Regions from separate parts of the Streptomyces sp. CO7 genome, predicted to be linked through region 1. Evidence: predicted binding sites of a transcription regulator. Region 1 holds the regulator's gene; the other holds the start of a gene.
What was found. Region 1 encodes HrcA, which represses chaperone genes, less so after heat shock. Its sites were predicted from a motif close to TTNGCACTCNGNNNNNCNGAGTGCNAA; they were not measured.
Positions count from the first base shown of each region.

Region 2: a site for HrcA is predicted at 15,895-15,921, ahead of groES (co-chaperone GroES). Genes of this name have one in related genera too.

Region 1 covers NZ_JBRIOU010000005.1:481,621-491,706, forward strand. Annotated here, with positions in the region: gene ACOV8S_RS20665 (AMP-dependent synthetase/ligase) at 1-809, opposite strand, end outside; gene lepA (translation elongation factor 4) at 1,125-2,999, opposite strand; gene rpsT (30S ribosomal protein S20) at 3,235-3,501, shown strand; gene hemW (radical SAM family heme chaperone HemW) at 3,776-5,008, shown strand; gene ACOV8S_RS20685 (Uma2 family endonuclease) at 5,123-5,701, shown strand; gene ACOV8S_RS20690 (DUF3097 domain-containing protein) at 5,679-6,491, opposite strand; gene ACOV8S_RS20695 (MBL fold metallo-hydrolase) at 6,550-7,305, opposite strand; gene hrcA (heat-inducible transcriptional repressor HrcA) at 7,465-8,481, shown strand; gene dnaJ (molecular chaperone DnaJ) at 8,482-9,624, shown strand; partial or broken gene ACOV8S_RS20710 (RsmE family RNA methyltransferase) at 9,713-10,086, shown strand, end outside.
Region 2 covers NZ_JBRIOU010000004.1:930,779-949,196, forward strand. Annotated here, with positions in the region: gene guaB (IMP dehydrogenase) at 1-701, opposite strand, end outside; gene ACOV8S_RS16980 (sigma-70 family RNA polymerase sigma factor) at 924-1,499, opposite strand; gene ACOV8S_RS16985 (response regulator transcription factor) at 1,793-2,404, opposite strand; gene ACOV8S_RS16990 (WhiB family transcriptional regulator) at 2,808-3,176, shown strand; gene ACOV8S_RS16995 (LysR family transcriptional regulator) at 3,234-4,211, opposite strand; gene ACOV8S_RS17000 (MOSC domain-containing protein) at 4,294-4,962, shown strand; gene ACOV8S_RS17005 (SDR family NAD(P)-dependent oxidoreductase) at 5,025-5,801, shown strand; gene ACOV8S_RS17010 (DUF6243 family protein) at 5,933-6,127, shown strand; gene ACOV8S_RS17015 (GNAT family N-acetyltransferase) at 6,233-6,634, opposite strand; gene ACOV8S_RS17020 (NAD(P)-binding domain-containing protein) at 6,652-8,082, opposite strand; gene ACOV8S_RS17025 (hypothetical protein) at 8,150-8,314, opposite strand; gene ACOV8S_RS17030 (hypothetical protein) at 8,500-8,934, shown strand; gene ACOV8S_RS17035 (hypothetical protein) at 9,188-10,339, shown strand; gene ACOV8S_RS17040 (hypothetical protein) at 10,932-11,357, shown strand; gene ACOV8S_RS17045 (hypothetical protein) at 11,475-12,119, shown strand; gene ACOV8S_RS17050 (hypothetical protein) at 12,168-12,719, shown strand; gene ACOV8S_RS17055 (hypothetical protein) at 12,716-13,528, shown strand; gene groL (chaperonin GroEL) at 13,614-15,242, opposite strand; gene groES (co-chaperone GroES) at 15,440-15,748, opposite strand; gene ACOV8S_RS17070 (class I SAM-dependent methyltransferase) at 16,039-17,241, shown strand; gene ACOV8S_RS17075 (hypothetical protein) at 17,264-18,316, opposite strand.

The DNA.
Region 1 (10,086 bases):
TTGTCGACCCGGCCGTCGACGGCGGTGACGTGACCGACCTCGATCTGGCTGGAGAGCAGGACCTTGCCGAAGACGTGCGCCAGCGGCAGCCACAGGTACTGCACGTCCTCCGTGGTGACCAGGCCGGTGGCGGCGATCGCCTTCGCCATGTACGACCAGTTGTCGTGCGGCAGGCGCACGCCCTTGGGGCGGCCGGTGGTGCCGGAGGTGTAGATCAGGGTGGCCAGCTGGTCCTTGGTGATCGCGGAGACCCGCTCCTTGACCAGCTCGGGGGACTTCTCCAGACGGGCCGCGCCGCGCCGCTCGAGCTCCTCCAGCGTCAGGACGGTCCCGTTCGTCTCCACGCCCGCCGGGTCGATCACCACGATGTGGGTGAGCGAGGGCAGCTCGTCCTTCTTCTCCAGCGCCTTGGCCACCTGCGAGGCGTCCTCGGCGATCAGCACCCTGCTGCCGGAGTCGGAGAGGATGAACGCCGACTCCTCGGCGTTGGTCGAGGGGTAGACCGTGGTGGTGGCCGCGCCCGCGCAGAGGATGCCGAGGTCGGCGAGGATCCACTCGACGCGGGTCGCCGCCGCCAGCGCCACCCGCTCCTCCGGGGCGACGCCCAGGTCGATCAGGCCCGCCGCGATGGAGAACACGCGGTCGGCGGACTGCTTCCAGCTGAGCGACGTCCACTCGTCGGGGCCCTGCCCGGCGGACGGCACCGGGTAGCGGTACGCCTCGGTGTCGGGCGTGGCCTCCACGCGCTCCAGGAACAGGTTCGCCACACTCGGCGGACGGTTATCGATCAGGGTCTGTGTGTCGCTCACGACAATCCTCCGGGGCCCGCCCGCAGTACGTGCGGCCGGCTCGGCCACTACTGACGGCTGCTGGTGCGGCTGGCTGGTTTGCTGCTGGCTGATGAACGGCTGAACGGCCTCGCGTGTCCCTGCTTAACTCGCGAGTAACTGAGGAGACGGCATCAGGGTAAGGGCCGACCCTGCGGTATGTAAGAGGCTACGGGCAGGCATTTGCGCAGTTCTTCCGGCCGCGCGACGCCGAAGGGCCCGCCGCGGCGACGCGACGGGCCCTTCCGGCGGGACTCCGGTGTCCGCAACTGGGCGGACTCCCGGTCCACTTCCGGCCTACTTCTTCCCCTTGCCGGACGACGCGCTGTCGTCGCTGGAGAGCACGGCGATGAACGCCTCCTGGGGGACCTCCACGGAACCCACCATCTTCATCCGCTTCTTGCCCTCCTTCTGCTTCTCCAGCAGCTTCCGCTTCCGGGAGATGTCACCGCCGTAGCACTTGGCGAGGACGTCCTTGCGGATGGCCCGGATGGTCTCGCGGGCGATCACCCGGGAGCCGACGGCGGCCTGGATCGGCACCTCGAAGGCCTGCCGGGGGATGAGCTCGCGCAGCTTGGCGACCAGCCGCACGCCGTACGCGTACGCCGCGTCCTTGTGGGTGATCGCCGAGAAGGCGTCCACCTTGTCGCCGTGCAGCAGGATGTCCACCTTGACCAGGCTGGACGTCTGCTCGCCGGTGGGCTCGTAGTCCAGCGAGGCGTAGCCGCGGGTCTTGGACTTCAGCTGGTCGAAGAAGTCGAAGACGATCTCCGCGAGCGGCAGCGTGTAGCGGATCTCCACGCGGTCCTCGGAGAGGTAGTCCATGCCGAGCAGCGTGCCGCGACGGGTCTGGCACAGCTCCATGATCGCGCCGATGAACTCCGACGGCGCGAGGATCGTGGCGCGCACGACCGGCTCGTACACGTCGTTGATCTTGCCCTCGGGGAACTCGCTCGGGTTGGTGACGACGTGCTCGCTGCCGTCCTCCATGACCACGCGGTAGACCACGTTGGGGGCGGTGGCGATCAGGTCGAGGCCGAACTCGCGCTCCAGGCGCTCGCGGATCACGTCCAGGTGGAGCAGGCCGAGGAAGCCGACGCGGAAGCCGAAGCCCAGGGCCGCGGACGTCTCCGGCTCGTAGACCAGCGCCGCGTCGTTGAGCTGCAGCTTGTCCAGCGCGTCGCGCAGCAGCGGGTAGTCCGAGCCGTCCAGCGGGTACAGGCCCGAGAACACCATCGGCTTCGGGTCCTTGTAGCCGCCCAGCGCCTCGGTGGCGCCCTTGTTCAGGGTGGTGACCGTGTCACCGACCTTGGACTGGCGGACGTCCTTCACGCCGGTGATCAGGTAGCCCACCTCGCCGACGCCCAGGCCGTCGGCCGGCAGCATCTCGGGCGAGTTGGTGCCGATCTCCAGCAGCTCGTGCGTGGCGCCGGTCGACATCATCCGGATGCGCTCGCGCTTGTTGAGCTGGCCGTCGATCACACGGACGTAGGTAACCACGCCGCGGTACGAGTCGTAGACCGAGTCGAAGATCATCGCGCGGGCCGGGGCGTCCTTGACGCCGACCGGGGCCGGGATGCGCTCGACCACGCGGTCCAGCAGGTCCTCGACGCCCACACCGGTCTTCGCGGAGACCTTCAGCACGTCGGAGGGGTCGCAGCCGATCAGGTTGGCGAGCTCCTCGGAGAACTTCTCGGGCTGCGCGGCCGGCAGGTCGATCTTGTTCAGCACCGGGATGATCGCGAGGTCGTTCTCCATCGCCAGGTACAGGTTGGCGAGCGTCTGCGCCTCGATGCCCTGGGCGGCGTCGACGAGCAGGACGGTGCCCTCGCAGGCGGCCAGGGACCGGGACACCTCGTAGGTGAAGTCGACGTGCCCGGGGGTGTCGATCATGTTCAGGATGTGCGTCGGGTTCTGCTGCGCCCCGTTCCTCGGGGCCCACGGCAGACGCACCGCCTGGGACTTGATCGTGATGCCGCGCTCACGCTCGATGTCCATGCGGTCGAGGTACTGGGCGCGCATCTGCCGCTGCTCGACGACGCCGGTCAGCTGGAGCATCCGGTCGGCGAGCGTGGACTTGCCGTGGTCGATGTGCGCGATGATGCAGAAGTTGCGGATCAGAGCCGGGTCGGTACGGCTCGGCTCGGGCACATTGTTAGGGGTCGCGGGCACGCAGGGTCCTGTCTCTTGAGGCGCCTTATGCCTCGGGTCGGATCTGTACGCAGCCTCCATCGTCCCATGGCCCGGCCCCTGTGACGGGTTTGGGCCGCTCGTCGGGCGACTGGTAGCCTGGGTGGCTGTGTCTCCACGCCCGCGTGTCATGCCTGTGCGCGGAGGCTCACCCAAGAAAATCACACGGCCCGCGAGGCCTCGGCCTCGTGTGCCAAGAACCTGAAAAGGCTCCTTCGTGGCGAACATCAAGTCCCAGATCAAGCGGAACAAGACCAACGAGAAGGCCCGGCTGCGCAACAAGGCCGTCAAGTCCTCTCTGAAGACCGCGATCCGCAAGGCCCGCGAGGCCGCTGCCGCGGGTGACACCGAGAAGGCGACCGAGTACCAGCGCGCCGCTGCGCGTCAGCTGGACAAGGCCGTCTCCAAGGGCGTCATCCACAAGAACCAGGCCGCCAACAAGAAGTCGGCGCTTGCTTCCAAGGTCGCCGGCCTCCAGGGCTGAACCGCCCCGGTCCGTTTGTGATCTGAACGACTGAACGACCGCCGGTAGGACCCAGAGCGGGCCCTCTCTCATCCGCTCCCGACCGGCACCAAGGGTCCGTACGCGGCCTGCGTTCGCCACGCGGGTACGGACCCGGCACCCTTTTCAGCGCCCCGGCCCTCGTGCCGCCTTCCCCAGGCGGTCCGGAGGCCGGGGCGTCGGTCTTCCCGGGCACGGTCCTCCGGGGGCCGGCGGTCCTCCCGGGCAACGACGCGGGTGGGGGACAATGGTCCCCATGCCTTCCGCACTCCCCGACGGCGAGCCCGTCCCCGCCGACGGCGCGTTGCCGGCCTCCGCCCTCGAGGGCGCCCCGGAGCGCCCCCTCGGGTTCTACCTGCACGTCCCGTACTGCGCGACCCGCTGCGGGTACTGCGACTTCAACACCTACACCGCCACCGAGCTGCGCGGCAGCGGCGGCGTGCTCGCCTCCCGCGACAACTACGCGGACACCCTCGCCGAGGAGGTCCGCCTGGCCCGCAAGGTGCTGGGCGACGACCCCCGCCCGGTGCGCACCGTCTTCGTCGGCGGCGGCACCCCCACCCTGCTGGCGGCCCGCGACCTGGTGCGGATGCTGGACGCGGTCCGCCAGGAGTTCGGCCTCGCCGAGGACGCAGAGGTCACCACCGAGGCCAACCCGGAGACCGTGGACCCGGCCTACCTCGCCGAGCTGCGTGAGGGCGGCTACAACCGGATCTCCTTCGGCATGCAGTCCGCCCGCCCCCACGTGCTGCGGATCCTCGATCGCACCCACACCCCGGGCCGCCCCGAGCAGTGCGTCGCCGAGGCGCGCGCGGCCGGGTTCGAGCACGTCAACCTGGACCTGATCTACGGCACGCCGGGGGAGTCCGACGACGACTGGCGCGCCTCGCTGGAGGCCGCGCTGGGCGCCGGTCCCGACCACGTCTCGGCGTACGCGCTGATCGTCGAGGACGGCACCGGGCTGGCCCGCCGCATCAAGCGCGGCGAGGTCCCGATGACCGACGACGACGTGCACGCCGACCGCTACCTCATCGCCGAGGAGATGCTCTCGCAGGCCGGGCTCGACTGGTACGAGGTCTCCAACTGGGCCGCCTCCGACGCGGCCCGCTGCCTGCACAACGAGCTGTACTGGCGCGGCGCCGACTGGTGGGGCGCCGGACCGGGCGCGCACAGCCACGTCGGGGGCGTGCGGTGGTGGAACGTGAAGCACCCCGGCGCCTACGCCGCGGCCCTCGCCGAGGGGCGTTCCCCGGGCGCCGGGCGCGAGCTGCTCTCCGCGGAGGACCGGCGCGTCGAGCGCATCCTCCTCGAGCTGCGGCTGGTGGACGGGGTCCCGCTGGACCTCCTGCGCCCGGCCGGCCGCGCCGCCGCCGACCGCGCCCTCGCGGACGGCCTGCTGCGCCCGCAGTCCTTCGCCGCCGGCCGCGCCGCCCTCACCCTCCGCGGCCGCCTCCTGGCCGACGCGGTGGTCCGGGACCTGGTGGACTGAGCGGGCCCGCCACTCGTGCGAGTGACTCCGTGCGGTTCGGCCCCTCCCGTGCCTACGCTGTTCGTAAGCTGCCGCTGACAGTGCGCGACGCGGCGGACCGGGAGGCTCACGGAGATGACCGCTGTGGACGAGCGAGGGATGGCCGACTTCTTCGCGGACTTCGAACCGCCCGAAGGCGCCAAGGCGGAGCTTCTGCGGGGGGACATCGTGATGATGGCCGGCCCCGATCTGGTGCACAACCGGATCGTCACCGAGGTGCAGGACCAGATCCCCCGCACCCGATGGGAACGCCTGCAGACGCAGGACGTGGACATCGTCGGGGAGGCCAGCGAGCCGGTGCCCGATCTGGTGGTTCTCGAGGCGGGGCGCGGCCCGGCATCGGGCCGGCTGCTGCCGTCGCACCTGATCACGCTGGTGGTCGAGGTGGTCTCCCGGACCAGCGTCGACCGCGACTACGGTGTCAAGCGGCTGATCTACGCGGCCGGCGGGGTGCCGGGCTACCTGATCATCGATCCGGTCATGGCGCACTGCGTGTTGTACACCGAGCCGGCAGGACAGGGCGAGGACGCCGACTACCAGGTACAGCGGATCACCAAGTTCGGCGATCCGCTGCCGGTGGGCCCGCTGGGGATCGAGCTGGAGACGGGAGCCTTCGGGGCGTACGAGGGGGTCAGGCCTCACTCGAGGCCGTGACGAAGTCGATCAGTTCCTCGACGCGGCCCAGGAGCTCCGGCTCCAGGTCCTTCCAGTCACGGACGCGGGAGAGGATGTGGCGCCAGGCGGCGCCGGTGTTGTCGGGCCAGCCGAGGGCGCGGCAGACACCGGTCTTCCAGTCCTGACCGCGGGGGATCACCGGCCAGGCCTCGATGCCCAGGGCGGAGGGCTTCACGGCCTGCCAGATGTCGATGTAGGGGTGGCCTACCACCAGGGCGTGGTCGCTGGTGACTGCCTCGGCGATGCGCCACTCCTTGGAGCCGGGCACCAGGTGGTCGACCAGGACGCCCAGCCGGGCGTCGGGGCCCGGGGCGAACTCCTCGACCACGGCCGGCAGGTCGTCCACGCCCTCCAGGTACTCCACGACCACGCCCTCGACGCGCAGGTCGTCGCCCCACACCTTCTCGACCAGCTCCGCGTCGTGCCGCCCCTCCACGTAGATGCGCCCCGCGCGGGCCACCCGTGCCCGCGCGCCGGGGACCGCGACGGAACCGGAGGCGGTGCGCGAGGGGCGCCTCGGGGCGGCCGCGGCGGCGCGGACCAGGGTCACCGGTCGGCCCTCCAGCAGGAAGGCGGCCGGGGCCAGCGGGAAGACGCGGTGCTTGCCGTGCCGGTCCTCCAGGGTGACCGTGCCGGCCTCGCAGCCCACCACGGCGCCGCAGAACCCGGTGGCGGGGTCCTCCACGACCAGACCGGGCTCCGCGGGCACCTCGGGTACCGGCTTGGGCTTCTTCCACGACGGCGTGAGGTCGGAGGAGTACTGGCGCATTCGGCTGACGATAGGAGAAACGGCGGGGCTCGCCCAGGCGACACGCCCTCCCGCACCGTCACCAGGCCGTGCCGAACCTCCGGGACAGTTCCTCCCGCTGCCGCCGGACGAACGCGGCGTCCACCACCGCCCCGTGCCCGGGCACGTAGAGCGCGTCCTCGCCGCCCAGCTCCAGCAGCCGGGTGAGGGCCGCCGCCCAGCGGGAGGGCACCGCGTCCTCACCGGCCTGCGGTTGACCGGACTCCTCGACCAGGTCGCCGCAGAACACCACCGGGCGCGGACCCGGCACCAGGACCGCCAGGTCGTGGGCGGTGTGGCCCGGCCCCATGGCGGTCAGCACCGGGCGGACGCCGCCGCCCAGCTCCAGCACGTGGTCGTGGTGCACCTCGTGCCGCGGCACGGTCAGCGACTCCAGCGCCGTGTCCGCGGCCTCGGCGGTCAGCCCGTTCGCCACCGCGTCGGCCCGCAGCGCGTCGCGCCCCTCGGCGGAGGCCAGCAGCGCGCCGCAGCCGACCACGGCGTGCACCTCCGCGCCCGCGAACACCCCGGCGCCGAACACGTGGTCGAAGTGAGGATGGGTGAGGGCCACATGCGTGATGCGCCGCCCTTCCCCCAGCAGTTCCTCGGCCTCCTGGCGGATCCGCGTGCCCTCCGCCACACTCGAGCCCGCGTCCACCAGCAACGCCCCGCCGGGGCCGGCCACCAGGCCCACCGTGCAGTCCCAGACGGGCAGCCGCAGCCGCCCCACGCCGGGGGCCAGGGCCTCCCAGCCGAGACTTTCCCCTCCACCAGGGGCTTCCCACGTCACGCTCATGGGGCGACGCTATCGGGACCGCCCTGCGACCGCCCTTGCCCGCGCCGTACCCTCCGGCCGTACACTGACTGGTAATGACTGGCACTCGCGGAAGCCGAGTGCCAGTCGACGCAAGGGGCAGAAGCGGTGAGGCCGAGCCGACATCCGGAGGTGTGCGCGATGCTGAGTGAACGCAGGCTGCAGGTGTTGCGCGCCATCGTCCAGGACTACGTCGGGACCGAGGAGCCGGTGGGCTCCAAGGCCCTCACCGAGCGGCACAACCTCGGTGTGTCCCCCGCGACGGTGCGCAACGACATGTCCGCGCTGGAGGAGGAGGGCTACATCGCCCAGCCCCACACCAGCGCGGGGCGGATCCCCACCGACAAGGGATACCGGCTCTTCGTCGACCGGCTGGCCGACGTGAAGCCGATGACCCAGCCCGAGCGGCGCGCCATCCAGAACTTCCTGGACGGCGCCGTCGACCTCGACGACGTGGTGGCCCGCACGGTGCGGCTGCTGGCGCAGCTGACCCGGCAGGTCGCGGTCGTCCAGTATCCGTCGCTCACGCGTTCGGCGGTGCGGCACGTGGAGCTGCTGGCGCTCGCGCCGGCCCGGGTGATGCTGGTGCTGATCACCGACACCGGCCGGGTCGAGCAGCGCCTGATCGACTGCCCCGCCCCGATCGGCGAGAACACCCTCGCCGACCTCCGCGCCCGGCTCAACAGCCGGGTCACCGGGCGCCGGTTCACCGACGTCCCGCTGCTGGTGCAGGACCTGCCGGAGGCCTTCGAGCAGGAGGACCGCGGGACGGTCGCCTCGGTGCTCTCCACCCTGCTGGAGACGCTCGTCGAGCGGACCGAGGAGCGGCTGATGATCGGCGGCACCGCCAACCTGACCCGCTTCACACATGATTTTCCCCTCACCATCCAGCCCGTCCTGGAGGCGCTCGAGGAGCAGGTCGTGCTCCTCAAGCTCCTTGGGGAGGCTCAGGATTCGGCCATGACCGTCCGTATCGGTCATGAGAACGAGTACGAGGGACTCAACTCCACGTCCGTCGTGTCGGTGGGCTACGGTTCGGGCGGCGAGGCAGTCGCCAAGCTCGGCGTGGTCGGACCGACCCGCATGGATTACCCGGGAACGATGGGAGCAGTACGCGCAGTGGCACGGTACGTCGGACAGATCCTGGCGGAGTCGTAAGTGGCCACGGACTACTACGCCGTACTCGGCGTGCGCCGCGACGCGTCCCAGGACGAGATCAAGAAGGCGTTCCGGAGGCTCGCCCGCGAGCTGCACCCGGACGTCAATCCCGATCCGAAGACGCAGGAGCGGTTCAAGGAGATCAACGCCGCCTACGAGGTGCTCTCGGACCCGCAGAAGAAGCAGGTCTACGACCTCGGCGGCGACCCGCTCTCCCAGGCCGGCGGCGCCGGCGCGGGTGCGGGCGGCTTCGGGGCCGGCGGCTTCGGCAACTTCTCCGACATCATGGACGCCTTCTTCGGCACGGCATCGCAGCGCGGACCGCGCTCGCGGACCCGCCGCGGCCAGGACGCCATGATCCGGCTGGACGTCGAGCTGACCGAGGCGGCCTTCGGGACCACCAAGGAACTCCAGGTCGACACGGCCGTGGTCTGCAAGACCTGCCACGGCGAGGGCGCCGCCCCCGGCACCTCCGCGCAGACCTGTGACATGTGCCGCGGCCGCGGCGAGGTGTCCCAGGTGACGCGGTCCTTCCTCGGCCAGGTCATGACTTCGCGGCCCTGTCCCCAGTGCCAGGGCTTCGGCACGGTCGTGCCCAACCCGTGCCCCGAGTGCGCGGGCGACGGCCGGGTGCGCTCGCGCCGGACGCTGACCGTGAAGATCCCCGCCGGCGTGGACAACGGCACCCGGATCCAGCTGGCCGGCGAGGGCGAGGTCGGCCCGGGCGGAGGCCCGGCGGGCGACCTCTACGTCGAGATCCACGAGCTGCCGCACGAGACGTTCCAGCGGCGCGGGGACGACCTGCACTGCACGGTGACGATCCCGATGACGGCGGCGGCGCTCGGCACCAAGGTGCCGCTGGAGACGCTCGACGGCCGCGAGGAGGTCGACATCCGTCCCGGCACGCAGTCCGGGCAGTCGATCCCGCTGCACGGGCGCGGCGTCACCCACCTGCGCGGCGGCGGGCGCGGCGACCTCATCGTGCACGTCGAGGTGCTGACGCCGACGAAGCTGGACCCGGAGCAGGAGCGGGTGCTGCGCGAACTGGCCAAGCTGCGCGGGGAGGAGCGGCCCACCGGGCAGTTCCAGCCCGGTCAGCAGGGGCTGTTCTCCCGGCTGAAGGACGCGTTCAACGGGCGCTGAGGCGCCCCTCGGGGGTCGTCGCGGACCGGTGCGGTCCGCGGCGGCTCCCGTTCATTTCCTGCTTCGACCACCGCGCCTGGAGGCGTAGTTGACCGCCCCCGTCTTCGTCGTCGACGAGCTGTCGCCGCACGGGTCCACGTATCTCCTGGACGGCCCCGAGGGCCGGCACGCCGTGTCGGTCAAGCGGCTCCAGCCGGGCGAGGCGGTGGTGCTCACCGACGGCCGGGGCCACTGGGCCGAGGGCGTCGTCGAGGCCGCCGAGGGCAAGGACCGGCTGGTCGTCGGCGGGCTCGCGGAGGTCCGCGAGGAGCCCGTGCCGAGCCCGCGCATCACGGTGGTGCAGGCGCTGCCCAAGGGCGACCGGGGCGAGCTGGCGGTGGAGACCATGACCGAGACCGGGGTGGACGCGATCGTCCCCTGGTCCGCGGCGCGGTGCATCACGCAGTGGAAGGGCGAGCGGGG
Region 2 (18,418 bases), on a different contig from region 1:
CTCGCGCCCACGGCGGCGCCGACGAGCAGCCGGCCCTCGGCGTCCTTGGCGGCGTGCGGGTACTGCTCGGCCTTGACGAAGTCCTTGACCGTGATGAGGCCCTTGAGGACGCCCTCGCCGTCGACCAGCGGAAGCTTCTCGATCTTGTGCTTGCGCAGCAGCTCCATGGCGTCGGCGCCGGAGATCCCGACCGTGCCGGTGACCAGCGGCATCGGCGTCATGACCTCGTGCACCCTGCGGGTGCGGTCGGACTCGAACGCCATGTCGCGGTTGGTCACGATGCCGAGCAGCTTGCCCGCCGGGTCGGTGACCGGGACGCCGCTGATGCGGAACTTGGCGCACAGCGCGTCGGCCTCGGCGAGGGTGGCCTCCGGGTGCACGGTGATCGGGTCGGTCACCATGCCGGACTCGGAGCGCTTCACGAGGTCGACCTGGTTGACCTGGTCCTCGATCGACAGGTTGCGGTGCAGCACGCCGACGCCGCCCTGGCGGGCCATCGCGATGGCCATCCGGGACTCGGTGACCTTGTCCATCGCCGCGGACAGCAGCGGGATGTTCACCTTGATGTTCCGGGAGATCCGGGTGGAGGTGTCGACCGCGTTCGGGAGGACGTCCGACGCTCCCGGTAGCAGCAACACGTCGTCGTAGGTCAGCCCGAGCGTCGCGAATTTGGCGGGCACTCCGTCGACGTTTGCAGTCATGACACCTTCCCCATGGCCTTGATCGGTGCGGATGTCCATGCTAACGGGATCCGGCGCCCCGGCATTCCACCATTCGTGGGCACGGCGGGTGACAGGACGGCACCGCGTTCGGTTACGACGGGTGAGCGGGCGACCGGCCGGCGCGCGGAAGGACGCCTCGCACCGGGCAGGATCCGCACCGTGGCCGGAAACCGCCGGTGCGGACGTCGCAGGCGGTGACCGTCACTGCTCGGCGAGCGCCCGCAGACGGCTCAGCGCACGGTGCTGGGCGACCCGGACGGCGCCGGGTGACATTCCCAACATCTGGCCGGTTTCCTCCGCCGTCAGGCCGACGGCGATGCGGAGCAGCAGCAGCTCGCGCTGGTTCTCCGGGAGGTTGGCCAGCAGTTTCTTGGCCCATTCGGCGTCGCTGCTGAGCAGCGCGCGCTCCTCGGGACCGAGCGAGTCGTCGGGCCGCTCGGGCATCTCGTCGGACGGCACCGCCGTGGACCCGGGGTGGCGCATCGCGGCCCGCTGCAGGTCGGCGACCTTGTGGGCGGCGATGGCGCAGACGAAGGCCTCGAAGGGCCGGCCGGTGTCCCGGTAGCGCGGCAGCGCCAGCAGCACCGCGACGCAGACCTCCTGCGCCAGGTCCTCCACGAAGTGGCGGGCGTCGCCGGGGAGCCGGGACAGCCTGGTGCGGCAGTAGCGCAGCGCCAGCGGGTGCACCCGCGCCAGCAGGTCGTGCGTCGCCTGTTCGTCCCCGTCGACGGCACGATGGACGAGGGCACCGATCACCGTCGTCTCGTCGTCGCGCATCGCTCCATGGTGCACCGGAGCCCGCGAGGCGGGTCCGCCGCGGCCCTGGTTGTGCACCGAAGCGTTATGAGCAGGTGCGCCGGCACTCATCCGCTGCGCCCTCCCCTTCCGCTCGACCGACTCGTCCCCGAGAACTCCACATCTCAAGGATGCGGCATCCGCGGCGAAACGAGCATCGGGCACCCGTCAGGAGGTTCTGCAGTCTCCGTCACAGGTGCGGCAGGCGGGGTCCGCCGGAGGGATCTCCGGCACCCCGCCCTGACGCAGTCATCGAGGCGACCCACCGACGGGTCCTACCGGACCAGACCCCACCGGAAGCCGAGCGCCACGGCATGTGCCCGGTCCGAGGCGCCGAGCTTCTTGAAGAGCCGGCGGGCGTGGGTCTTGACCGTGTCCTCGGAGAGGAACAGCTCGCGGCCGATCTCGGCGTTGGAGCGGCCGTGGCTCATGCCCTCGAGGACCTGGATCTCGCGCGCCGTGAGCGTGGGCGCGGCGCCCATCTCGGCGGAACGTAGCCGGCGCGGGGCGAGCCGCCAGGTCGGGTCCGCCAGGGCCTGCGTCACCGTGGCGCGCAGTTCGGCCCGGGAGGCGTCCTTGTGCAGGTAGCCGCGGGCGCCGGCGGCGACGGCCAGCGCCACACCGTCCAGGTCCTCGGCTACGGTCAGCATGATGATGCGGGCCCCGGGGTCGGCGGAGAGGAGGCGGCGGACCGTCTCGACACCGCCCAGGCCGGGCATGCGGACGTCCATGAGAATGAGGTCCGAGCGGTCGGCACCCCAGCGGCGGAGGACTTCCTCGCCGTTGGCCGCCGTCGTCACGCGCTCGACGCCGGGCACGGTCGCGACCGCGCGGCGGAGCGCCTCTCGGGCAAGCGGGGAGTCGTCACAGACGAGGACGGAAGTCATGACCGCCCTCCGCAGCTGATGCGCGTCACCTTGAGCCTCCAGGCTGGTACGAAATCGTCACCTGTGCGGTCGATCCTTGGTGGGCCTCTCGGATCATCCACCCGAGCGCTTGTTCCGTCGACCGCCTCGCCCTCTCAACGACGGTCACTCGAAAGAGTTACGGGGAGAAAGGCCGCCTTCAGCACTCTACGTGAGGGGGTCATCACCTCTCGGTCACACACAGCATGCACACAAGTTTTCCTCAGACCGTCTGACCTGATTGGCTCCATTTCTTCCGTTTTGCGGGTGTCTGTGACTAGATTCGCAATGAGTCATATTTTCATCTCCTTAGATCGTTCGTAGATCTTCATTGATCGCGGGTACGCGGTCGCCGAACCGGCAACCAGCAATAAGGGGACACGTCATGGCTGATTTCTCCCGCCTTCCCGGTCCTAACGCGGACCTGTGGGACTGGCAGCTCCACGCCGCCTGCCGCGGGGTCGACAGTTCGCTCTTCTTCCATCCGGAAGGGGAACGCGGGGCGGCGCGCAGCGCCCGTGAGAACTCGGCCAAGGAGGTGTGCATGAGGTGCCCGGTCCGGGCGGAGTGCGCGGCACACGCCCTGGCGGTACGCGAGCCCTACGGAGTCTGGGGCGGCCTCACCGAGGACGAACGCGAGGAGCTGATGGGGCGGGCACGCCACCGCCTGGTGCCGGTGCCGGACCGCGGGGGCCACGGGGCGCACGGCGGCCACGGGGCGATGCCCGACGGCGACGCGGAGGGCATCGACTAGCGGGCCGCGGTCGCCGGTCACGAGTGAAACGTTTCTGCGGCCCGGGACGCCCCGGGCTCAGCCCCGGGCGGCCGCCGCGCGCTCCAGCTGACGGAGGGTGGCCGCCACGGCCGGGACGTGTTCCAGGTCGGCGAGGGTGAGGGCGACGACCTCGCGCCGCACCGCCGGTTCGACGCGGACCTCCCGCACGCCCCGCCCCCGCACCGCTTCCACGGCCAGCCGGGGCAGCACCGCCACCCCGAGCCCGGCGCCGACCAGCCCGACCACCGCCGGGTAGTCGTCCGTCGCGAAGTCGATCCGCGGCGTGAAGCCCGCCTGGGCGCACACCTCCACCAGCTGCCCCCGGCACCGGGGGCAGCCCGCGATCCACGGCTCCCCCGCCAGTTCGCCGATGCCCACCGACTCGGCGGCCGCCAGCGGGTGCCTCTCGGGCACCAGACCCACCAGGCGGTCGCTCAGCAGCGGCCGCACCACCAGGTCGTCCCACTCCTCCGACTCCGCCCGCGCGCCCTGGCCGGCTCCCGCCCGCGCGCCCTGGCCGGTCACCGCTCCTGAGCCCGCCTCCGAGGGATCCCCCGCGCGGCCGTACCGGAAGGCCAGCGCCACGTCGCAGTCGCCGGCGCGGAGCATCTCCACCGAACGCGGCGGCTCCGCCTCCTCCAGCGACACCTGGGTGCCGGGATGCTCGGCCCGCAGCGCGGCCAGCGCCGTCGGCACCAGGGTGGAGCTTCCGCTGGGGAACGACACCAGCCGCACCCGCCCGGCCCGCAGCCCGGCGATCGCGGCGACCTCCTCCTCCGCGGCGGTCAGACCCGCGAGGATGCCCGCCGCGTGGCGCACCAACGCCTCGCCCGCCTGGGTGAGGCGCATGCCCCGCCCGGCGCGGACGATCAGCGGCGTGCCCGCCGAGGACTCCAGCGCCTTCATCTGCTGGCTCACGGCGGGCTGGGTGCAGCCCAGCTCCCGCGCCGCGGCGGAGTAGGAACCGGTGGCGGCGACGGCACGCAGGACTCGGAGATGACGAGCTTCGATCACCCTTCCGAGCATAAGTCAGCCTTGGAGTGCGGCGGGAAAAACTTCCTCCCGCTTTGGGCGGGGTGGCGCTACCGTGCCGCTCATGAAGGTCCTCTCGATCAACCTCGGCTCCGCCTCCGCCGTCACCTACACGAGCCACCCCGACGGCCTCACCGGCATCGACAAGCGGCCGGCCGACGGCCCCGTCCGGATCTCCGCCCCCGGCCCCAAGGGCGCCGGGGCGAGCGGCCTGAGCGGCGACGCCATCTGCGAACTGCGTCATCACGGCGGCGACGACCAGGCGGTCTACGCCTTCGCCCGCGAGGACCTGGACGAGTGGGAGCGCGAGCTCGGCCGCCCGCTGCGCAACGGGGTCTTCGGCGAGAACCTCACCGTCTCGGGCCTGGACGTCTCCGGCGCGCGCATCGGCGAGAGGTGGCGCGTCGGGCCGGACGTCGTCCTCCAGGTCACCTCGCCTCGCATCCCCTGCAACACCTTCCAGGGCCACATGGCCGAGCCGCAGTGGGTGAAGCGCTTCACCGCGAAGGGGGCGCCGGGCGCCTATCTCCGGGTGGTCAGCCCCGGCGAGGTCCGCGCCGGCGACGCCGTGGAGGTCGTCCGCCGCCCGGACCACGAGGTGACGATCGCCCTGTGCTTCCGCGCCGTGACCCTGGAGCGCGCCCTGCTGCCCCGCCTGCTGGAGGCGGGCGAGGACCTTCCCGAGGAGGAGCGCGCGGCCGTCCACAAGTACATGGCGCGGCAGTCCTCCTGACCCGCGTTCCCCACCGGACGCCCCGCCTCCTGCACGCGTCACCGCCTGCATAACCTGACCCCATGACTACGGCTCTGATCACAGGTTCGACGGCCGGCCTCGGGGCCGCCTTCGCACGACGGCTGGCGGCCCGGGGGCACAACCTGGTGCTGGTGGCCAGGGACACCGAGCGGCTGCGCACGCAGGCGACCGAACTGCACGACCGGCACGGCATCGAGGCCGAGGTGCTCACCGCGGACCTGGCCACCGACGAGGGCATCGACGCGGTGGCCGTCCGCCTCGCCGACCGGCGCCACCCGGTGGACCTGCTGGTCAACAACGCGGGCTTCGGCAACAAGGGCCGCTACCTGGAGGTCCCGGTCGCCGACGAGCTGCGGATGCTCAAGGTCCACTGCGAGGCCGTGCTGCGGCTGACCACCGCGGCGGTCGAGGGGATGCGCGAGCGCGGACGGGGCGGCGTGATCAACGTGGCCTCGGTCGCGGCCTTCGTCCCGCGCGGCACCTACGGCGCGTCCAAGGCCTGGGTCGTCCAGTTCACCCAGGGCGCGGCCCGCGACCTGGCCGCCGACGGCGTCCGGCTGACGGCGCTCTGCCCGGGGTTCGTGCGCACCGAGTTCCACGAGCGGGCCGGCATGGGCACCGGCAACATCCCGGGCTGGATGTGGCTGGACGCCGACAAGGTCGTCACCGCGGCCCTCGACGACTTCGCCCGCGGGCGGACCGTCTCCATCCCGGACCCCCGCTACAAGGCCCTGCTCGGCCTGACCAAGCTGGTCCCGCGCAACCTGCTCGGCGGCGTCTCCTCCTCGGCGGGCCGCAAGTACGGCCCCGGCCGCTGAGGCGCCGTCCGAGCGGGCGGTCCCTCACGGAGGGTGGCCCGCGACGGGGCCGGTTAGGCTACGGGCAGCCGGGGCAGTTCCGATTCCGGTGGGCGTCATGACCCAGCCGTGTTGCAGCCCACCACTCACCGATGGGGATCCCCATGGCCAACCGACGCAACGACATGCTCGGCGTCGGCGGACAGCGCAAGAAGCTGTCCCGTTCCGACCAGCAGGCCTCCGTCACCGCGAGCTCGAACAGCCGGCAGACGGCCGCCGAGCAGAAGCGTGAACTGCTGCGCAGGATGCGCGAGCGCACGCAGCCGGGGCAGGGCGCGCAGCAGTGACGCGCTGACACGTGTGGGGCCGCCTCCCTCTTCGAAGAGGGAGGCGGCCCCACGTGTTTCCCCCGCGCACCACCGCGCGACCGCGACCGCGCCCCGGGCACGCCCTCAGGACGTCAGGTCGAGCAGTCCCGCCGCCGTCGCCCGGAAGCCGCAGGCGTCGAAGTAGAACGCCCGCAGCGGCTCCTTGAAGTCGACGTGGAGCCACCCGCACCCCGCGCCCCTGGCCTCCTCGGCCGCCCTGCGGACCAGGGCGGCGCCGATGCCTTCGCCCTGGCGGTCCGGGGCCACGGCCGTGTCCAGCAGGAACGCGTGCGTGCCGCCGTCCCAGGCGACGTTGACGAACCCCACCAGGATCCCGCCCTCGCGGGCGCAGACCCAGCCGAGGCTGTGCCGCCGCAGCCGGCCCGTCCATCCGCCCTCCCCCGGCGGACGGCCGAACGCCGCGGCGTGCAACGCCTCCAGCTCCGCCTCCCCGACCTCACCGCGCCACTCGTACGTGATCGTCATGCGGGGAGGCTAGGCCCTCAGCCGCAGCAGCCGCCGCCGTTTTCCGCCTGGCCCGGGCTGTCCGCCTGGCTCGCGCTCCCGGCCGGGCGCAGGCCGAGCTCGACGACCTGCGGGGCCTGGACGACGGAGGAGGCCGGGGAGCAGCAGCCGCTGTCCGCGGACTCCGGGGACTGCGCGGCGGGGGTGTCGAAGAGGCCCGCGCCGCCGCAGACCCCGGTCTCGGGGAGGACCAGTTCGACGCGGTCGGCGGACTCCGTGTCACCGGCCAGCGCGGCGGCCACCGAGCGGACCTGCTCGTACCCGGTGAGCGCCAGGAACGTCGGGGCGCGGCCGTAGGACTTGGCTCCGACCATGTAGAAGTCGCGCTCGGGGTGCCCGAGTTCGCGGTGTCCGTGCGGGTAGACCGTGCCGCAGGAGTGCTGGTTGGGGTCGATCAGCGGGGCCAGCTCCACGGGGGCCTGCAGCCGTTCGTCGAGGCCGAGACGGATCTCGGAGAGGAACGACAGGTCGGGGCGGAGCCCGGTCAGGACGATCACCTCGTCGACGGGGTCGAGGCGGCGGCCGTCCTCGGCGGTGAGCACGAGGCGCCCGTCGCCGTCGCGCTCCACGGAGGCGGTGCGGAAGCCGGTGACCGCCGCGGCGTGGCCCTGCTCCACGGCGGCCTTGGCGGCGAGGCCGAGGGCGCCGCGGGCGGGGAGCTGGTCGGCGGTGCCGCCGCCGAAGGTGGAGCCGGAGATGCCGCGGCGCAGGATCCAGGTGGCGTGCGTGCCGGCGCCGTCGCCGGACCTGGCCAGCTCGGCGAGGGTGGCCAGGGCGGTGAAGGCCGAGGCGCCGGAGCCGATCACGGCGGTGCGGCGGCCGGCGTAACGGGCCCGCGCCGCGGGGTCGTTCAGGTCGGGCACGCGGTAGGTGACGCGGTCCGCGGCGGCCTTCTCCCCCAGGGCGGGCAGACCGTCGCCCCCGGCCGGTCCCGGCAGGGTCCAGCTGCCGGAGGCGTCGATCACGGCGGCGGCCAGGAGCCGCTCCTCGCCGCCGTCGGCGTAAGTGACGTGCACGGTGAACGGCTGGTCCTCGCGCTCGGCGTCGACCACCCGGTCCCGCCCGACGCGGGAGACGCCGGTGACGGTGGCCCCGTAGCGGACCGTCTCCCCGAGGACGTCGGCCAGCGGCCGCAGGTACCGCTCGGCCCAGTCGCCGCCGGTGGGGTAGGTGGACGGGTCCGGGCGGGTCCAGCCGGTGGGGGCGAGGAGCTTCTCGGCCTCGGCGTCGACCAGCTCGCTCCAGGTGGAGAAGAGCCGCACGTGGGCCCACTCCCGCACCGCCGCCCCGGCGGTCTCCCCCGCCTCCAGCACGAGCGGGGTGAGTCCGCGCCCGGTGAGATGTGCGGCGGCCGCCAGGCCGACGGGGCCGGCTCCGATGACGACGACGGGAAGCTGCTGCTCAGTCATGACGACTCCAGGTCTGGCGGGACGGGCGGTGGATGACGGTGCGTGCGTGAGCGGGCGACGCGGGCGGTCAGTGGAATCTCAGTGCGAGCGTCCTGGCGCGTTCCCGGGCCGCCTCCGCGCGGCACGACCGGGTGCAGACCTCGCCGGTGCGCTCCGAGTAGCTGACCCGGACCAAGTCCGCGGCGGTGCGGCGCACGCGGGCGGCGGCAAGAGCGGTACGCAGGGAAGACATGCCGAGCACTCCTCATATCGACGGACATCGATCTCTTGACGAGCCCAGCATGGCAGAGCGATTCGACGAACGTCAACATAGACGTTCATCAAATCTGCGCGGTTGGCGCGACCGGCCGAAAAACCGGAGGACTCCGCAGCCGAGGCCGTGCCACCATGCGGCCATGACCCCGACCCGAAAGGGCGATGCCGCGTAGGCCGCCCGGCGCCGTCCGCGCCCGCACCTGGTCCGCCTCCGTCCGGACCCGCCCCTTCAGCAGCGTCCCCGGCCTGCGGAGGGACGCCGCGACAGCCGTCAGGCGCCTCGAAGCGCGGAGGTTCTCACCCGGCTTCCTCGCCGAGGCGCTGCTGACCTACGAGGCATTCCTGCGCCGCCCCGGCCGGTGGCTCTACGTACCCCCCGGCGACTGCCCGTGCTGCGACCCGGTCGAGGCACGGGACAACGTGGAATCCCTCCTCCACGCCCTGCCGGTCGGCCCGCGCCGCCAACTGACCCGCATCGTCGCCGCACTCGACGCCGAGTTCGAACGCCGCACCCTCCCGGACCCCACCGCCGCCCGCCGTTGGCCGGCCCTCACCTCGCCGCCGCCCTGGTGGCACCTCCGCCTGCAGGGCCCGTAGCCCGACACGCGCTCCGCCCACCGAAGCGTTGGGCCTGGAGCGGGCGTTACTCCTGGGAGTGAATCGGCCCCGGGAAAGCGCCCCAGACTCGGGCATATTCACCGAACGCATCCGAACCGCTACGCAATGTGCAGTAGCGTCGTCTCGTCAACCTGCCCCAGGGTGGGTCCGGTTGGCGCACACAAAATGGCCCCCGGGACGGTTGCACCCGTCCACGAGGGCCTGAACCACGACGGGAAGTAGGCCTCCCACAGTGATCTGCCGCAACTTTATCGCGCCCACGCGCGCGTTCACCCAGCTCGCCAACGAGATCATCCGGCACCCACGGCTGTCCTCGGACGCGGCCCGCGTCCTGACCTGGCAGCTCTCCCTTCCGCCCGGGGCGACGGAGACGCTGTCGGAGACCGCGAAGCGCGCCCGCATCGGCGGGTCGGCCTTCACCACCGCCAAGCGTCAGCTCATCGCCGAGGGTTACGTCCATGAGCGGCGTGTGCAGATCGAGCGTGGCCGCTGGGCCACCCGGCAGCTCGTCTCCAGCGTGCCGCTGCGGGCGGCCGAGGCGGACAAGTTTCTCGCCGCCCTGCCGACGCAAGGGAGGGACACCGTTCACCGGGTGTCGCCGCAGGCGGCGCCGAGTGGCCGCCCTCCGGCCGCCGGTGGGCCGACCACCCCGCTGTCCGACGGTCCTTCCCTCCGCAATACGAATGAGCTGGGTAAGACTTCCCACCATCCGGGGGCGACACCGGACGCGGACGACAGCACGGACACGGGCGCAGACGCGTACGCGGAGGCCGGCGGCGCAGAGGCAGATGCCCGCGACGCAGACGCACAGGCAGAGGCAGAGGCACACGCAGGTGCGGACGTGGCGAGTGAGCCCGGCCCACACCATGCCCCTGCGGCTCTGGGGCAGGAACCCGCGCCCGGGCCGCCCGAATTCGCCCAGGCACCGGAACCCGCGCCCGCCCGGGAGGAGGAAGCCGCCCCCGACTGCACCCAGGAGACGCTCGACCTCGCCTGGGCACTCGTCGCAGCGTTCCCGATGCTCGATCCGGAGCTCCGGGGCATCCCCCGCGCCATGCGCCCGGAGCTGACCCGGCTCACCGCCCGCTGGCTGGTCGCGGGCCACACCCCCGGCGACATCCGCACCCACATCCTGCGCGGCCTGCCCACCGACGGCGCCCCCGTGCTCAGGCCCGGCGGCCTCCTGCGCTACCTGCTCACCGAGGTGCCGCCGCTCCCCGCCGCCCGTACGGGCGGCCGGCTGCCCGAGACGCCTCCAAAGCCCTGGCCCCTTCGGGAGTGCGAAGGCCCTCGCCATGACTCCCCCGTGATGTTTCGACCCGTCGAGGGCGAATCCCTCTGCCCGGGCTGCCTCGGCGCGATGCCGGAAGGGCCCGAGATCTGACGTCCGCGGCCCTGGTGCTCGTCGGCTGTCGTCGTCGCCCACCGGGCGGTAGCGCTCCGGGACCGAGACAGCTGGATGAAGCAAGCAACAGCGCGAAAGACGCGATCACTTCTGGCATCCTGCACGTCACGGGACGATTCAACGATCCCGGCACCATAGGGCCTTCTCCGACCACTCGATGCCATCGGCGCCAATGAGCTCCCGACAACGGGATGCCTTCTGTGCTGCGGAGGAGGACGAATCCGCAGTACGGAAGCGACCCCGGCCACACGTCCTTTGCGCATTACCCGTCCCCGTTGTCGGTGTCCGTCAGGTTCCTGCACCTGTTGTGGGCGTCATCCATGTCCGTCTGACATCGGTGAAGTTGCAGTCCTGCCCCCTTCTGCCTCCCCCTGGCGCCACTCCCTGAACACACCGCGACCGGCCCGAGGGAAAGGCCGCCCGGCACGTCCTCTCCGCACCAGAGTCACCCGAATGGCCATTCGGAATTTGGCGCAGTAAGGGCTGGCAGAGTGTTGAGGCCCTCGTGACAGTGGAGTTGCCGCACAGGGTGCGGCGGGCGCATGCGCATCGGGGGAACAACGGGGGACACATGTCGTTCGAGGACGAGTGGGCACAACTCAAGGAAGACGCGCTCCGCAGGGCGAACACGGGGATGAATCTTGCCGGTGTCGAACCCGCCATGCCGGCGCCACGCGGGACCGGAGGCGTGGACCTGGGACTGATCGACAGCCCCCTTCGCGCCACGGCGACGAATCTGCGCGAGACCCGTGACAACGGCCAGGAACAGACGAAGTTGTACGACGCGGAGGCCGTGGGCAAAGCCCATGGGGACTGGGACGCAGGCGTTGCCAACGACCAGTGCGTGCGCGCATGGCAAAGCCGTCTCCACGAGTTGGGCGACATGGTCGAGGACGCCACGGCGGCGCTCACGAAGGCGATGGACAGCCAGATCAGCGACGACGGCTCCGTGGCCGTCCAGCTCGAGAAGGCGGCGGACTGGCTCGAGGGGGCCTGATGGTCTCCGTGAGCGACCTGACGTCCGCCAGGCCGCAGCAGTGGCGCGACGCAGCCGACGACGTCCTGGCAGCAGCCAGGCAATGCGACACGCTCGCGGGCGTCGCCCCGTGACGAGATGGCCGCCACGCTGCAGCAGTGCTGGGTGGGGGACGCCGGCCGGGCGGCCCGGGAGAAGTTCGTCAAGCATGCCGGAGACTACGAGGCAGCCTCCCTTTCGCTGCGCGCGCTCGCGCGCGTGTACGACGATCTGGCCGAGGACATCGCAGCGGCACAGCGGGAACTGAACAGCGTGCTGGACTACGCCCACCGGCACGGTCTGAGGGTCGACGAGAGCGGCCGGGTCGGCTTCGCCCAGCCCGTCCTGCTGGCCCCGGACAGCCCCGAGTACCAGCAGGTCACGGACACCCGCGACCTCGTCATGGAAGCGCTGGCCAAGGCGAACAAGGCCGATCTCGAGGCTGCCAAGGACTTGCGCACCATAGAGGGCCTGACCTTGATCGGCGATCCGGCGATGGCCAGGGAGTCGCTCTCCGGCGACAGTCCGTTGGCCATCGCACTGCGCCTGTCCGGCGGACTTGACGGCGTGCACCCGATCAATGTGCCGCCGAACATCCTCGACGCGGTGAAACTGGCGTCAGCCGAGACCGGGATCAGCCGCAAGTTGTTGATGGCCATCCTGTGGCAGGAACAGCAGTGGTACCAGAATCACAACCCCAGCCTGCGTGGTCCGCTCGCCGCATTCGGCCGGTTCTTCAACTGAGGGCTCGTCCTCGGACCCAAGCCGGACAAGTCCCTGGGCATCACCCACATGAAGCCCGATACCGCCCGGGCCGTCGCCGGAAAGCACGACAACGCCTTCCGGTTGGAGGACGGTAGGTATCTCAGCCAGGTGGGCGACGCGGAACTCGCCGCCATCATCGAGCAGAACCCCGAGCTGAACGTCCGGCTCAGCGCCTACCATCTGCTCGATCTGCAGGAGAGCGAGTACGGATCCACCTCCGACAAGCAGTTGTTCACCCTCTACGCGGCCGACACCCCCGACGTGCGGGAGAAGAACGAGCAGTACGGCGACGACTCCGACAACCGCGGCGGAGACATCAAGGCCAGGGGAGAGAACTGGGACAAGATCGAGGCACATCTCGACGACGCGTTGGCCTGGGAAGCACTGAGTGACGAGGACCGGGCCACCGCCCTCCGGCAGTTGGAGTCACAGACACCAGCAGGGCACCACGTGTCGCTCAACCCGATCTACACGACGACACCTTCCACAGGAACCGGCACGGGCGAACCCGAGCCCGGAACGCCCTCGCCGAGCCCCGGACCCGCACCGACCCCGCCAGGAGCCCACAGCACACCATGACCAGAATCGCGCGACCGCTCGTCGGCCTCCTGGCTGCCTTGCTGCTCACCGCCTGCGGTGCCCTCGAGGACCGCAGGCCGGAGCCGCCCACCCCCATGCCGTCCAACGTGCCGACCGGTCCGCAGTACGAGAAAGTCGACGGCGTGGTGTCCGCGTTGGAGCGGGCGGGCATCGACTGCCGCGTCCTGCGCCGGCAGCCCGGCGGTCTGCACTGCGAGGCCCGGATCGACGGCACCGCCGTGGTGGCGGAAATACAGGCATTCGACCTGAAGGAACGCACCCGCGACCAGATCGGCGACTCCATCGCCGCCTGGCGCATCAGTGGCACCACCGTCGTGGCCGCGGGCAACTGGTTCCTCCGCGTCGTGCCCAACGACACGCCCTCCTACTCCGAGCAGATCGCCGAAGCCCTCGACGCCGTCGTCCTGCCGCCCCCGTACCACCTGCCGCCCATCCCAAAGAAGCCCGAGTACGCGAACACCGGCGCGCTGGCCGACGCCGTGGAGGACTCCGTGGGCTGCTCCCACCGGGAGGCGGGCCCGAGCGGTCTCCTGATGTGCCGGACTAGGCAGTCGAAAGGCACCTCGTGCGGTGGCACCGACCGGGGGCACGACGCGGGCATCGTGCTCCATGACAGCCGGGCCGCCCGGAACGACTTCATCCGGCTGCTCCTCACCGAGGAGAACGTCACTCGGCACTTCGTCACGGCCGGAAACTGGACGCTCATGCTCTGCGACACCGGGGACGCGAAGGAAGCGGCCGAGGAACTGGGCGGCACCGTGATCGACCAGTACCCCGGGGACCGGTGACGCCGAAGTCCGTACGGGCCACGCGCCGAGGCCCGGCGTCCCGCGGGGAGCGGGAGGCCGGGCCTCGGTGGGAGAGCGGGGTGGCTCAGTGGGAGTGGCCGTGGCTGTGGCCGTGACCCGCCGAGGCCTCCTCCTCTTCCTTCTTCTCGACGACCAGGGTCTCGGTCGTGAGGAGGAGGGAGGCGATGGAGGCGGCGTTCTCCAGGGCGGAGCGGGTGACCTTGACCGGGTCGATGACGCCGGACTTCACCAGGTCGCCGTACTCGCCGGTGGCGGCGTTGTAGCCCTGGCCCTTGTCCATCTCCTGGACCTTGGAGACGATCACGTAGCCCTCGAGGCCCGCGTTCTCGGCGATCCAGCGCAGCGGCTCGACGACCGCGCGGCGGACGACGGAGACACCGGTGGCCTCGTCGCCGGACTTGTCGAGGTTGCCCTCGAGGACCTTGGCGGCGTGGACCAGCGCGGAGCCACCACCGGAGACGATGCCCTCCTCGACCGCGGCGCGGGTCGCGGAGATGGCGTCCTCCAGACGGTGCTTCTTCTCCTTCAGCTCCACCTCGGTGGCGGCGCCGACCTTGATCACGCACACGCCGCCGGCCAGCTTGGCGAGGCGCTCCTGGAGCTTCTCGCGGTCCCAGTCGGAGTCCGTGGACTCGATCTCGGCCTTGATCTGGGCGACGCGGCCCTGGACGTCCTCGGAGGAGCCGGCGCCGTCGACGACGGTGGTGTCGTCCTTGGTGACGGTCACGCGACGCGCGGAGCCGAGCACCTCGAGGCCGACCTGGTCGAGCTTGAGGCCGACCTCCTCGGCGATGACCTGGGCGCCCGTGAGGACGGCCATGTCCTGCAGCATCGCCTTGCGGCGGTCGCCGAAGCCCGGGGCCTTGACCGCGACGGCGTTGAACGTGCCGCGGATCTTGTTGACGACCAGGGTCGACAGGGCCTCGCCCTCGACGTCCTCGGCGATGATCAGCAGCGGACGCGAGGCGTTCGACTGGATGATCTTCTCGAGCAGCGGCAGGAGGTCCTGGATGGAGGAGATCTTGCCCTGGTTGATGAGGATGTACGGGTCCTCGAGGACGGCCTCCATGCGCTCCTGGTCCGTCACGAAGTACGGGGACAGGTAGCCCTTGTCGAAGGCCATGCCCTCGGTGAAGTCCAGCTCCAGGCCGAAGGTGTTGGACTCCTCGACGGTGATGACACCGTCCTTGCCGACCTTGTCCATCGCCTCGGCGATGAGCTCGCCGACCTGCTTGTCCTGGGCGGACAGCGCGGCGACGGCGGCGATGTCGGACTTCTCCTCGATCGGGCGGGCGGTCGCGAGGAGGTCCTCGGACACGGCCTTCACCGCGGCGTCGATGCCCTTCTTCAGGGCGGCCGGGGAGGCGCCGGCGGCGACGTTGCGCAGACCCTCGCGGACCAGGGCCTGGGCGAGCACGGTCGCGGTGGTCGTACCGTCACCGGCGATGTCGTTGGTCTTGGTCGCGACCTCCTTCACCAGCTGGGCGCCGAGGTTCTCGTACGGGTCCTCGATCTCCACCTCGCGGGCGATGGTGACGCCGTCGTTGGTGATGGTCGGGGCGCCGAACTTCTTGTCGATGACGACGTTGCGGCCCTTGGGACCGATCGTCACCTTGACCGTGTCGGCCAGCTTGTTGACGCCGCGCTCGAGGGCGCGACGGGCGTCCTCGTCGAACTTCAGGATCTTCGCCATGGGAGCGGTTCAGCCCTCTCGGGAGAATGCGGTGTATCGCCGTCTGTCGGAGCAATACGAAGTCTTGAAAAAGCGAACTGCGCCCCGGCGCCCGGCTTATGGCGCGGGAGTCCGGGGCGCAGCTCGATGCTTCTTGGAGAAGCGGGCTTCGGCGGAAGCGAGCAGCTGTCGAGCAGGCTTCGGCGAAGCGGGGTGAACTACTTCTCGATGACCGCGAGGACGTCGCGGGACGAGAGGACGAGGTACTCCTCGCCGTTGTACTTCACCTCGGTGCCGCCGTACTTGCTGTAGAGCACGATGTCGCCGACCTTGACGTCGAGCGGCAGGCGCTCGCCGTTCTCGAAGCGGCCCGGGCCCACGGCCAGGATGACGCCCTCCTGGGGCTTCTCCTTGGCGGTGTCCGGAATGACCAGGCCAGAGGCCGTGGTCTGCTCGGCGTCGAGCGGCTGGACCACGATGCGGTCCTCGAGCGGCTTGATGGCAACCTTGGAGCTGGCGGTCGTCACGATCCGACCTCCCCCTTCGGAGATCTCACGGGGTTAACTGTCTGAGGTGGCGACCAGGTCGATCCGTCGTCGCGGGTGCCGGACCTGCCCGTCGCTGTGTTGGCACTCGCCTGGGGCGAGTGCCAAGGCTGAGACTATGACCGGGGTTAGCACTCGGTCAAGCGGAGTGCCAATTTCTCGGCGGGTTGCGTGAAGTCACGCGCCCGTCGGACTCCCCCCGGGCGGCTCACGAGGCTCCTCCGGCCCCGGGCGGGGACCGCCCTGCGGCCCCGGGCAGGGACAATGGGGCGGTGAGTGAGACCGCTGATCCGTCGGCCGCGTTCGCGGCGCTGTTGACCGCCGAGGGCCGCGCCCTGCTGGACGAGGTGCGGGACGTGACGCCCGGCGAGGAGCTGGCCGTGGCCACCCGGCTGCGGCGGGACCACTCCCCCGCCCTGGTGTCGTCCGCCCTGGCCCAGGCCCGGCTGCGCAACCGCGCCGCCGCGAAGTTCGGCGCGCACGACGCCCGGCGGATGTTCTTCACCCCGCACGGCGTCGAGCAGTCCACCCGCGCCCCGGTGGCCGCGCACCGCGCCGCACGGTTCGCCGGGCTCGGCGTGCGCTCGGTCGCCGACCTGTGCTGCGGGATCGGCGGCGACGCGATCGCGCTGGCACGGGCCGGCGTCCGCGTCCTGGCCGTCGACCGCGACCCGCTGACCGCCGCCGTCGCCCGGGCCAACGCCGAGGCGCTGGGCCTGAGCGACCTGATCGAGGTGCGGGAGGCCGACGTCACCGAGATCGACACCGCCCCGTACGACGCCGTCTTCGTGGACCCGGCGCGCCGCGGCGGCCGGGGGCGGATCTTCGACCCGGAGGCCTACTCGCCGCCGCTGTCCTGGGCGGTCGGGGCCGCCCGCGGCGCCTCGCGGGCCGCCGCGCTGAAGGTGGCCCCCGGCATCCCGCACGAGGCGGTGCCCGAGGACGCCGAGGCGGAGTGGATCTCGGACGGCGGTGACGTCAAGGAGGCCGTCCTCTGGTTCGGCGAGGCGGCCCGCCCCGGCGCGGTGTGCGCCACGCTGCTTCCCGGCCCGCGCCGGCTGCTCGGCCGGGGGCTGCCCGACCCGGAGGTCCGCCCGGTCGGCCGGTACCTGTACGAGCCGGACGGCGCGGTGATCCGTGCGCACCTGGTGGCCGAGGTCGCCGAGGAGGTCGGCGGCGGGCTGATCGACGAGACCATCGCCTTCGTCACCGCCGACGAGCCGCGGCCCACCGCGTACGCCACGGGGTACGAGATCACCGACACGCTGCCCTTCAACGTCAAGAAGCTGAAGGCGCTGCTGCGGGAGCGGCAGGTCGGCACGCTCACCGTGAAGAAGCGGGGGTCGGCGGTCGAGCCGGAGGAACTGCGCCGCAAGGCGCTTCCCAAGCCGCAGGGGCGGAACGCGGTCACGGTCTTCCTGACCCGGGTCGCGGGCGCCCCGACGATGCTCCTGGGGCACCCGCTGCCGCGCTGACGGCGGATCAGGGGACGCCGGCTCAGGACGGCGCCGGTCCCAGCGCGCCGAGCACCTCCGGCATGTCGGCGACCCGCGCCATGACGAGCACTTCGCAGTCGCCGTCCCTGCACTCCGCGACGCAGGTCCCGTCCGGCCTGCTCCTGGCGGACGAGGACGCACGCACCCGCGTCACACGCAAGGCGGGCACCCGGACCCGTGCCACCCGCCCGGCCGGGTCGGGGGTGGCGGCGAGCAGCCCGGGGCCGACTACCAGGTACTGGAACCCTTCCTTGCTGTACGGCACGTCGCCGAGCACCCAGCCGGGCACCACGTGTTCGCCCGTGGGGGGCACCGGCCGGATGTGCATCTCGCGCCGTTGCCTCACCGGCCGGGAGGAGAGCCACGCGGCCACGGGAGCAACCACAACCGCCGCACCCGCGTACAGCCACGCCAGCGGGGTCAGCACGTCCTGCGGCCCTCCGGCCGAGAATCCGATCGGCACACAGGCCACGACGCCCAGCCCCGCGGTCAGCCAGACGGCCGCCGGGACCAAGACCTCTCGCCCCTCCGCCGGCCGCCCCGGCCTCCGTTGCCGCAGCGTCAGCCACCCGGCGGTCCAGAGCAGCGAGAGCGCCACGGGCGCGAGTGCCGCACCGAGCATCAGAGGCGGCCGCCAGGCGAGCAGCCGGGACCCGTCGACCGTGTCCCGATCCGCCCCCTGACGCACCTCGGCCACGGAGCCGCGCCAGAGCACGGCCTCGGCCTCCTCCCTCGGCGTCACACCGAGACCGTCCTGCAGGCCGGCCATCGTCAGCACGCTCCGGGACCCGTCGGCGAAACGGAGTGCGAGCTGGTACTTCCTCTTGCCGCCGTGGACGTGAGGGTCCACGCCGGTGACCGTCGCCGCCGCCACCGTCCGGCAGCCCTCGACGGACCGCCCGTTGCGGCACTCCGGCGCCTCCCGGTACTCCCGCAGATCGCTCAGCGGCCCCGGCAGCCACACCAGCGCGATCAGGAGCACGGCAATGCCTGCCGCGCCTCCCGCCCAGGCGTAGGGCTTCGGGGGCATCTGCTGCCGCTGCTGCGCCGGCATCGTGCGCCTCCGTTCGCGTCGATCCGTGCCGCTCCGTTGTCGCTCACGGCATCCAGGGCCCAGGACGCGAGGCGATCTCCGCCGGTTCCGCACCGCCCTCCT